Regions from separate parts of the Arthrobacter sp. Dra40 genome, predicted to be linked through region 2. Evidence: riboswitches for the same ligand, from Rfam matches in the RefSeq annotation. Region 2 holds a riboswitch; the other holds the start of a gene.

The links. A riboswitch is a leader RNA that binds a small molecule or an ion and turns the genes downstream of it on or off. The one in region 2 is predicted to bind cyclic di-AMP.
Region 1: linked by a shared signal. The riboswitch ahead of AC5RWT_RS26275 (M23 family metallopeptidase) and the one ahead of AC5RWT_RS12515 (NlpC/P60 family protein) in region 2 are both predicted to bind cyclic di-AMP.

The regions. Positions count from the first base shown of each region.
Region 1 covers NZ_JBNHHB010000120.1:9,379-14,521, reverse strand. The annotation lists gene AC5RWT_RS26280 (C40 family peptidase) at 1-712, opposite strand, end outside; cyclic di-AMP (ydaO/yuaA leader) riboswitch at 717-889, opposite strand; gene AC5RWT_RS26275 (M23 family metallopeptidase) at 1,007-1,621, opposite strand; cyclic di-AMP (ydaO/yuaA leader) riboswitch at 1,780-1,992, opposite strand; gene AC5RWT_RS26270 (iron-dependent transcriptional repressor DtxR) at 2,091-2,786, opposite strand; gene serC (phosphoserine transaminase) at 3,035-4,168, shown strand; gene AC5RWT_RS26260 (HNH endonuclease signature motif containing protein) at 4,647-5,143, shown strand, end outside.
Region 2 covers NZ_JBNHHB010000023.1:12,262-17,404, reverse strand. The annotation lists gene AC5RWT_RS12520 (M23 family metallopeptidase) at 1-717, shown strand, start outside; cyclic di-AMP (ydaO/yuaA leader) riboswitch at 835-1,008, shown strand; gene AC5RWT_RS12515 (NlpC/P60 family protein) at 1,012-1,734, shown strand; cyclic di-AMP (ydaO/yuaA leader) riboswitch at 1,995-2,169, shown strand; gene AC5RWT_RS12510 (NlpC/P60 family protein) at 2,174-2,965, shown strand; gene AC5RWT_RS12505 (HNH endonuclease) at 3,257-3,757, shown strand; gene AC5RWT_RS12500 (nucleotidyltransferase family protein) at 3,754-4,416, shown strand; gene AC5RWT_RS12495 (DUF6457 domain-containing protein) at 4,468-4,746, shown strand; gene AC5RWT_RS12490 (molybdopterin molybdotransferase MoeA) at 4,743-5,143, shown strand, end outside.

The sequences.
Region 1 (5,143 bases), on a different contig from region 2:
CGGAGCCGATGTATGCGCTGGCCAAGACGGTGCTGTAGCCCGTCCAGCCGCCGTGAACGGCCTGGCCGTTGCCGACGTAGATGGCAACGTGAGGCACGCCGGCGCCGGCGTTGGCGTAGTAAATGATGTCGCCCGGCTGAGGGGTGGAAACCTGCGTGCCGTAGGCGAAGAACTGCGCCGGGGCGAGGTCTCCCACCGCGAAGCCCGCCGCGCGCAGGGCATTTTCGACCAGTGCAGTGCAGTCCTGGCTGACACCGATCTGGCCGTAGGCAGAAGCGACGATGGCGCCGGCAACACCGCTGGCGGCAGCTTCGCCGACCTTTTTGTCTGCTGTTTTGGCGGTCTTGCCCTCGTTCGATCCGGCAGCATTGCCGGTCGTCGTCGTCGGGTTGATCTCGTTTGATACGGCCTGGACAACGGCCTCGGGCGCCGGGGTGGACGTGATCCCGGCACGTTCGAAGGTCAGTTTCACGGCTGCGGAGGCCTGCACGGCTTCCACCTGCACGCGGGCCGGGGCTTCGACGCCGCGGTCAACGCTGACCGCCTGGGCAGGCATGGTACCGGTCAGAACCAGACCGGTAGCGGCGGCGATCACGGCACCTTGGCGTCCAACGGTTCCCGCATTCGCGGTAACAGCCTTGGAAATCGTCTCAAGCGGGCTCGTGCGGACAGGGGTCGCACGATGGCGGCCCGCAGTAATGCTCTTGGACACGGTCTGTACCTCTCCCAAATGCCTGCGAAGTGAGCTGTCGGGTTCGGATGGGAGTCATCCGGCCGGCCGGCTTGCGGACTGGTGGCCCGGGCCTGATCGGCTTTACCCCAAGGACATGCTGCGATGTCCGGGAAGTGGTTCCCCCGCCTCTGCCATGCGAATCGGTGCGAACGGACTTCGGGCGACGGCAGAGTTCGGCATTCCGCCCGAAGGTGCCAGGCGGTAAGCGCCTGGCACAGATGAAACCTTATAACAGTTTGGCTGGTGAGTCACATTCCGATTACGGCGTGTTCATCAGAGCCAGCCGAGGGGGTCTACCAGCTTGTCGTTGACCATCACTTCAAAGTGGAGATGGCAGCCGGTGGAGGCCCCGGTGGTACCGCTTTCGCCCAGGAACTCCCCGCGCTGCACAGTGGTGCCGACAGAGGTCTCGATGGTGCCCAGGTGGTTGTACGTGGTCTTCAGGCCGTTGCCGTGGTCCACAACAATCCGGTTGCCGCCGCCGCCAACCTGGTAACCCGCCTCGACGACCGTGCCGCCGGCAGCTGCGTGGACCGGCGTGCCGCACGGTGCCCCGTAGTCCTGCCCGGTGTGCAATTCACCGGCATAGCCGGTGATGGGGCTGACCCGGTAGCCGAACGGCGACGTCTTGATCAGCTCGTCCATCGGCTGCGAGAGCGACCCCTGGCTACTGATGGCCTCCGCCTTGTCGCCCGAAGCGACCATGACCTGCTTCAGCTTGGTATCCGGGTCGAACTTGCTGGTGAGGCCTGCGCGTTCGAACGTCAGGCGCGCTTCGGTGGCGGCGGAAATGCTGCTCGCTACCTGCGCTTCCTGCGGGGCGTCCGCCACGGCACCTGCCGTGGTCGGGAGCATCACCGTCAGGGCCATGCCGGAGGCGGCTGCCACGATTGCGGTCTTATGGCCAACGTCGCGCGCTGCTGCTGCTACCGGCGACGGGGCCGGCTGGGCGCGTCGGCGGCCGGGTGTCGCGGCGCGGGGGCGTGCGTGTTCGGCCGGGGCGGTTGAACGGCGCCGTCCCGAGGCTTTGTGTCCTGCCAAAATGTCTTACCTCTCCAAAGCGCCTGCGAAGTTAGCTGTCGGATTCGAGTCAAGAGAAAACTCGGCCGCACCGCACAGAACCCCGGTGGAACGATTCACCGAGGTTTGTCCGCTGCGGCTTCACCCCAAGGCAGCGAACGAACTGCCGCTTGGTGGGTCCTCCGCCCCTGTCTCACGGATGCATTACCTCCGCCGACAGGGTTCGGCTTGCGGAGGATGCGGGATCGATGTCTCGATTCCCGGGTCAACTATACGGAAAAGTCAGTGAAAGTGATAAATCCGTTATCCAGCGTGCGAGATTTCGCGGCGGAACGATTTATTGCATCGAGACAAAGATGTGGGCAGCTACTTCCGGCGGCAGTTCCAAGGCACCTTCGATGCCGGGCACGCGGACGGAAATGTACTCCCCGGCGGTCTCCAGCTGCAGGCTTGCCCCGGGCTTCAGCCCGCCCTCTTCCAACTGGAGCAGCAGTTCCGGTTCCACCTGGATCGGCTCCGCCAACCGGACGATGCTCACGTGCTTCCCGGGCGTGTAGCTGCCCATGGCCTGCGCCAGGTTCAGCACGCCGGTGGTGAACCCCTCCGCCGGCTGGCCGCCCAGCGCTTCCAGTCCCGGGATCGGGTTTCCGTAGGGCGATACAGTCGGCCTGCCCAGCAGTTCGTAGAGGCGCTGCTCGACTCGCTCACTCATCACGTGTTCCCAGCGGCAAGCCTCGTCATGAACGTAAGCCCAGTCCAGTCCAATCACATCGGAGAGCAACCGTTCCGCCAGCCGGTGCTTGCGCATGACTTCGGTGGCCTTGCGCCGGCCCAGCTCAGTCAGTTCCAAATGCCTGTCACCGGTGACGACGACCAGACCATCGCGCTCCATCCGTCCGATCGTCTGCGAGACCGTTGGGCCGGAATGGCGCAGACGCTCCGCGATCCGGGCACGCAGCGCGACGATGTTCTCTTCTTCGAGCTCGAGGATGGTGCGCAGGTACATCTCGGTGGTGTCGATGAGATCAGTCAATGGATTCTTGCTCCTCGGCGCGGTGAAAAGGGCTGCTCCAGCAGCATGCATGAGGGTGTTTTCCCCTCCCCAGCCTAGCTTGTTTTGCGTACAGGACCGGCAGCTGCGCAGCCAGCAGGCGCGCCGGACCGCGGCGCAACAATGCCTGCGCCAACTAACGACGGCTGCGGGCGTTGGGGCAGAATGAGACGGGCGTTCAACGGCGAACTGCCATCGAGATCATTGCCACCACGCCAGGAAAGGTATTCATGAGCGATACCCAGTCCATCAGCATTCCCACCGACCTGCTCCCGGAAGACGGGCGTTTTGGCGCCGGCCCGTCCAAGGTCCGCCCCGAACAGGTCGACGCACTGGTCGCCGCCGGCAAGAACCTCCTGGGAACCTCTCACCGCCAAGCACCGGTGAAAAACCTGGTGGGCAGTGTCCGCGACGGACTCAAGCAGTTCTTCAAGGCCCCCGAGGGCTACGAGATCATCCTGGGTGTGGGCGGCTCGACGGCGTTTTGGGACGTTGCTTCCTTCGGATTGGTTGAGCGGAAGGCGCAGCACCTGTCCTTCGGCGAGTTCGGCTCCAAGTTCGCCGCGGCCACCAACAACGCTCCATTCCTGGCTGACTCCAGCATCATCACCTCGGAGCCCGGTTCCCGGCCGGAGCCGCGGGCGGAGGCCGGAGTGGACGTTTACGCATGGGCCCAGAATGAGACTTCCACCGGGGTCGCCGCTCCGGTGCAGCGTGTGGATGGTGCCGACGACGGCGCGCTGGTCCTCATTGACGCCACCTCCGCCGCCGGCGGGCTGGCCGTGGACATCAGCCAGAGCGACGTCTACTACTTCGCACCGCAAAAGAACTTTGCCTCCGACGGCGGCCTGTGGTTGGGTGCTTTCTCCCCAGCGGCGCTGGAACGGGCGGCCAGGATCGGTGCCACCGGCCGTTGGATTCCGGACTTCCTGAACCTGGAAACGGCCATCGACAATTCGCTCAAAAATCAGACCTACAACACGCCATCGCTGGCCACCTTGGTCACGCTCAACGCCCAGATCGAGTGGCTGAACGGCAATGGCGGCCTGGACTTCGCCGCCGCACGCACCGCGGACTCAGCTGGCCGGGTGTACCAGTGGGCGGAGGCTTCCACGGTGGCAGCGCCGTACGTGACGAACCCCGAGCACCGCTCGAACGTCATTGCGACGGTGGACTTCGATGAGTCGGTCGATGCCGCCGCCGTGGCCAGGGTGCTGCGGGGCCACGGCGTGGTGGATGTGGAGCCCTACCGCAAGCTCGGCCGCAACCAGTTGCGCATCGCTACCTTTGTAGCCATCGAACCGGAAGACGTCAGTGCACTGCTGGCCTGCATCGACTACGTGGTGGATCGCCTGCAGGGCTGATTTTGCGTATTGAGTAAGGTCCGGCCGTCCTTGGAAGGACGGCCGGACCTTTCTGCTTGCTACGTTGCTGGCGGCGTACTCGCTGCGTTACTTCCTGCGCTACGTCGGCGGCGCTACACGGTGAGGTTGAATTGCCTCACGGCTACGACCGGCGCCCATGCGTTGGCCGCGCCGCGCGGTCACGCTCGCATCGCTGCCCCTTACTCCACCGCTACGTCAACCGAGCCACCCGGTCACGCTGACACCGCTAGACGTGTCTACACCGACGCCGATACCGAGGCCGAGCTACACGGTCACGCTGACACCGCCGTCCCGTCACGACACCGACGCCGCTACTTAGGCCGAGCTATGGTCGTGCTGGCATTCTGCACCGTGACGTTGGCATCGCTGCACCCGTCTGCCTGACGAGCTGGATTGCTCCACTTTGAAATTGTCCACAGTGCCCAAAAATGTCCTAGGCGGCCGGTAGCGTGAGCTTATGGACGTGGAGGGCGCCGAGCTTCAGTTTCCGGTTCCGGGACAGGAACTGGTGATGGACCTTGGCGTCCCGTCGCGTCCGGACAGTTCATTGCTGGAAGCGTTGTTCCAGCAGGTCCTGGCGGACGCTCTTCTGCGGCGCCATGGCATCACGCAACTCCTCCCGGACGCCGGCGGGGAGGCCTCTGACGGTTCCGAATCTCCGGTCCACGGTGCGGCCGCGGAAGGCCCGCTCTTGCCGGAAGATGGTGTGGGCGTGCCGGTGGAGCTGGCGGGGTTGCTCGCTGTGGTGGAGCCGGCGGCGCTGGATGACGCGCAGGTGATCGATTATTTGAAGGCCGCCGCGCGGGTGGAGGCGTGGGTGCAGTCCTGCCAGGTCAGGGCGTTGGACCGCTTCGCCCGGCTTCGTCCGGGTGTCGGCGGGGACCGTGATCCGGAAGGCTTTTCCCGGTTCGCGCCGCAGGAGATCTCCGCGCACCTGTCCACCGGGGACGCCGC
Region 2 (5,143 bases):
CACCCACGCCCTCGCGCAGCGACAGCCGGACGGCGGCGGGCGCAGCCGGCACCGTCGCCGGTAGCAGCGGCCGCCCGCGACGTCGGCCACAAAACCGCGATTGTCGCCGCCGCCTCCGGCATGGTGCTGACCGTGATGCTCCCGACGACGGCCGGCGCCACAGCCGACGCCCCGCAGGAAGCCCTGGCAACCAGCAGCATTTCCGCGGCCACCGAAGCGCGCCTGACGTTTGAACGGGCCGCGCTGACCAGCAAGTTCGACCCGGACACCAAGCTGAAGCAGGTCATGGTCGCCTCCGGCGGAAGGGCCAAGGCGATCGGCAGCGAGGGAACCCTGTCGCAGCCGATGGACGAGCTGATCAAGACCTCGCCGTTCGGCTACCGGGTCAGCCCCATCACCGGTTACGCCGGAGAGTTGCACACCGGCCAGGACTACGGCGCCCCCTGCGGCACGCCGGTCCATGCCGCGGCCGGCGGCACCGTCGTCGAGGCCGGGTTCCAGGTTGGCGGTGGCGGCAACCGGATTGTGGTGGACCACGGCAACGGCCTGGAGACCACGTACAACCACCTAAGCACCATCGACACAACGGTGGGAACCGCCGTGGCCCGTGGCGAGGTTCTGGGCGAAAGCGGCACCACCGGAGCGTCCACCGGCTGCCATTTGCACTTCGAAGTGATGGTCAACGGCAAACTGGTGGACCCCACCGGCTGGCTCTGACTGACACGCCGTAACCGGAATGTGACTCAGGCACCAAACTGTTATAAGGTTTCACCTGTGCCTGGCATCAACTGCCAGGCACCTTCGGGCGGAATGCCGAATTCTGCCGTCGCCCGAAGTTCGTTCGCACCGAATCGCATGGCAGAAGCGGGGGAACCACTTCCCGGACATCGTAGGACGTCCTTGGGGTAAAGCCGATCAGGACCGGGCCACCAGCCCGGAAACCGGCCGGCCGGATGAACTCCCATCCGAACCCGACAGCTCACCTCGCAGGCATTTGGGAGAGGTACAACCGTGTCCAAGAGCATTACTGCGGGCCGCCACCGTGCGACCCCTGTCCGCACTAGCCCGCTTGAGACGATTTCCAAGGCTGTTTCCGCAAACGCCGGAACTGTTGGACGCCAAGGTGCCGTGATCGCCGCCGCTACCGGCCTGGTTCTGACCGCTGCCATTCCGGCACAGGCCGTCAGTGCCGACCGTAGCGTGGATGCCCCGGCCCGCGTGCAGGTGGAAGCCGTACAGGCCTCCGCGGCCGTGAAGCTGACCTTCGAACGTGCCGGGATCACCTCCACCCCGGCACCGCAGACCGTCGTCCAGGCCGTATCGAACGAGATCAACCCGACGACCGGCGACGACGCCGGATCGGACAAGGGTAAGTCCACCAAGAAGGCCGGCGAAGCTGCCGCCAGCGGAGCGGCCGCCGCCATCGTCGCCGCCGCCTACGGCCAGATCGGTGTGGGCCAGGACTGCACCGCCCTGGTCGAGAACGCGCTGCGTGCGGCTGGCTACTCGGTCGGCGACCTCGCCCCGGCACAGTTCTTTGCCTACGGCACGCAGGTTTCCACGCCGCAGCCGGGCGACATCATCTACTACTCCAACGGCGGTGCTGGCGTGGCCCACGTGGCCCTCTACGTTGGCAACGGCCAGGCGGTCCACGGCGGTTGGGCCGGCTACAGCACTGTCCTGGGCAGCGCCTACATCGGCTCCGGCCCGGTGTTCATCCGTCCGGCGGCCTAAGCCTTCCTGACGTTCTCAGCTGTTTGTATCGCGGCGCGCCTTTCGGGGCGCGCCGTCGGTCATTAAGGGCGCGGTTCGACGGCGGCATGCGGGTGCCGGAGCGGGGGCTTCGGTGCCTGCCGAACAACCTCCGTAACCTAAAGATTACCGTTCCGTGATCAGAACGTGACAATGCTCGCCGAATCGTATACGCTCTAACTCGTGCCAGCTGTCAGACGGCTGGGACCTCCGGGTGGATTTGCCGAGCTCTGCCACCAACCGGAGTTCGTTCGCAAAAACTTCGCGGGCAGAGGCGGGGGAACCAAATTCGGGTTCCGTACAGGAACCCTTGGGGTTAAGTCGTCAGGACTCTCAGGCTTTGCCGGGGAGGACTACGGCCGGGTGCACTCCCATCCGAATCCGACAGCTCACCTCGCAGGCATTGGGAGAGGCCTTTAACGTGTTCAATAACACCGCTACAGGGCGCCACCGCGCCGTTTCCGTCCGCACCAACCCGCTGGAGACGATTTCCAAAGCCGTCTCATCCAATGCCGGATCCATGGGTCGCTCTGCAGCCGTTATTGCTGCCGCCTCCGGATTGGCCCTGACCGCAGGCATCCCCGCGCAGTCAGCCACCGTCGAACGCACCGCGTCCACCGTGTCCGTCCCCAGCCGCGTGCAGGTGGACACCGTGCAGGCTTCCAGCGCCGTCCAACTGACCTTCTCGCGCCCCGACATCAAGTCCACTCCGGCACCGGAGCCGGAGCCTGTGGTCGAAGCCGTGGCCCAGGAAGTGGCACCGGTTGCCGAGGAGGCTGCAGACGCAGCACCCGCCGCCGTGCAGAAGGCCGCACCGGCCGCACCGGCCGTAGCCAAGGCCGCAGCAGCTCCCGCCAAGGCAGCCGCGCCGGCCGCTGCCTCCGCCAGCGGCGTGGCGTCCACCCTGGTCTCCTCCGCTTACGGCCAGATCGGTATTTCGCAGGACTGCACCGCCATGGTGGAGAAGGCCCTGCGCGCCGCCGGTAAGTCGGTGGGCGACCTCGCCCCGGCTCAGTTCCTCAGCTACGGCACGCAGGTTTCCACCCCGCAGCCGGGCGACCTGCTCTACTACTCCGACGGCGGCGCCGGCGTCGCGCACATCGCCATCTACGTAGGCAACGGCCAGGCCGTCCACGGCGGCTGGACCGGTTACACCACCGCGTTGGCCAGCGCCGACGTCGGATCCGGCTACGTAGCCATCCGCGTCAACTAGGCTTCGCCTTCCCGGTCCACTGGACCGTCCACCGGCCCCGGTCCACGCCCAGCGTGCACCGGGGCCGGCGGCGTTTCAAGCCGCAGGGCAACGCGGCCGGTGGATCCACCGGCGGCCGGGAAACAACCGGTAACAGCTGGCTGCTCCGGTCCGATACGCCCCACCGGCAGCGAAAAAAGTTAGCGCAGAACGTACCGGCCGTCATACTCTTTGACTGTTAGTGCAGAAAATCCAGTCCCTGACCGGAACTGAAGCGCCGGTCGGGTAGGCCACACTCCAAGAGGAATGTGCATGCGCACACTCGTTCTGAATGCCGGATACGAACCGCTGGCGGTCGTCACCTTCCGCCGGGCGTTGCTTCTTGTGCTCACCGGCAAGGCCAGCGTGATCGCCGAGGACGGTGATCCCGTCGTCGGCCCGAACGACATCCTGGGACGTCCCTCGGTGATCCTGCTTAACCGGTACATTAAGATCCCGTACAATCAGGACACCGCTGTGACCCGCCGCGGAGTGCTGCGCCGCGACAACCACCTGTGCGCGTATTGCGGCAAGACGGCCACCACGGTGGACCACGTCAAGCCGAGGTCGCGCGGAGGCGAGGACAGTTGGGAGAATTTAGTGGCCTGCTGCCTGCGCTGCAACAACGCCAAGGGCGACCGCACCCTCGCCCACATGGGCTGGAGCCTGCGGTTCACGCCCCGTCCGCCCAGCGGTGCCCGCTGGCGCATCCGTGACCTGGATCGGCCTGCACCGGCCTGGAGCCAGTTCCTCGACACCCATACCGCCGCGTGACGGCTGCCGATTTCGACGCCGTCGTGCTGGCTGGCGGCCGCTCCTCGCGGTTGGGCGGAAGCCCCAAGGCACTGCTGCAACTCGACGGGTCCACGCTGTTGCGCCGCACGCTGGAGGCCGTCCGCGGTTCCCGACTGATCGCCGTCGTCGGCCCGGATGACCTGCTGGCGGAAGTGGACGCTTTCCGCCGGTCGGTGGATCCCGCACCCCGCCTCCTGCTGGCCCGGGAAGACCCGCCGTACTCCGGTCCGGCAGCGGGCATCGCGGCCGGGGTCCAGGCCCTGACGGCCGATGACGACGGCGGGGCCCCGGGCCGGGCGCCGTTCACCCTGCTCCTTGCCTGCGATATGCCGTTGCTGGCCGGGCTGCCCGAACTGCTGCTGGGCGGTGCCGCCCGCGCACCGGAGGCGAAGCTCTGGATCCCCGTGGACGCCGACGGCAAGCGGCAGCAGTTGGCGTGCTGCGCGGACAGCGCGGCCTTGGCGGCAGCGGTGCAAGAGGCCGGGGGAGCGGCCGGGCTGGCCGGCCAACCGGTCCGGAACCTGCTCGACGGCCTGCCGGCGGTAGAGCTCCTATTGGAGCGGGCCGGGCTGTACACATCGGACGTCGACACCTGGCAAGACGCGGACCGCTTTGGCATTGCCCCGCCCGCGCCGTAGCCTGAAACAAACGTCGTACTTGCCCGCTTACCGGGCGGATCGGAGGCCATTGTGTCCGGAGCGGCCGAACAGCTCTCCCCGTATGTCAGCGAACTGCTGCAGGCGCTGGAACTTGAGGACATGCCGGTGGACATCGACGCCGTGCTAGGGCTGGCCGGCGTGGCCGCACACAGCGTGGTCCGTCCCGCCGCGCCGCTGACCACCTTCGTGGTGGGCTACGCCGCCGGCTTCGCGGCCGCCACCGGGCAGGCCACACCGGAGGTGGCCATGCGCGCTGCCTCCCGCGTGGCCGACGAAGTTGCCCGCCGCCACGGCGCAGTACAGGAGTGAGCTCCGGGCTTCGCTGGGAAGACGCCCGGGCCGCCGCCTACGCGGCCGGCCAGGCGGCAGCCATCCGGCCGGCCACCCCCGTGGAACTGGCAGCTTGCGCCGGGCGCACGCTGGCCGCCGACCTGCCGGCGCTGCTTCCGGTGCCGCACTACGCCTCGTCCGCCATGGACGGCTGGGCCATCGCCGGCACCGGGCCGTGGCAGCTGGTGCCGGCCGGCACGCCGCTGCGGCCGGGGCAGGCCGCCCCGGTGGTCACCGGCGGCCTGATCCCGGACGGTGCAGACAGCGTGCTGCGCAGCGAATGCGGGGCCACGACGACGCAGCAGCTTGAGTTGTGCCCGGGGACCTCGGAGCGGGAATTGGCCGCCGGACGCCACATCCGTCCGGCCGGCGAGGA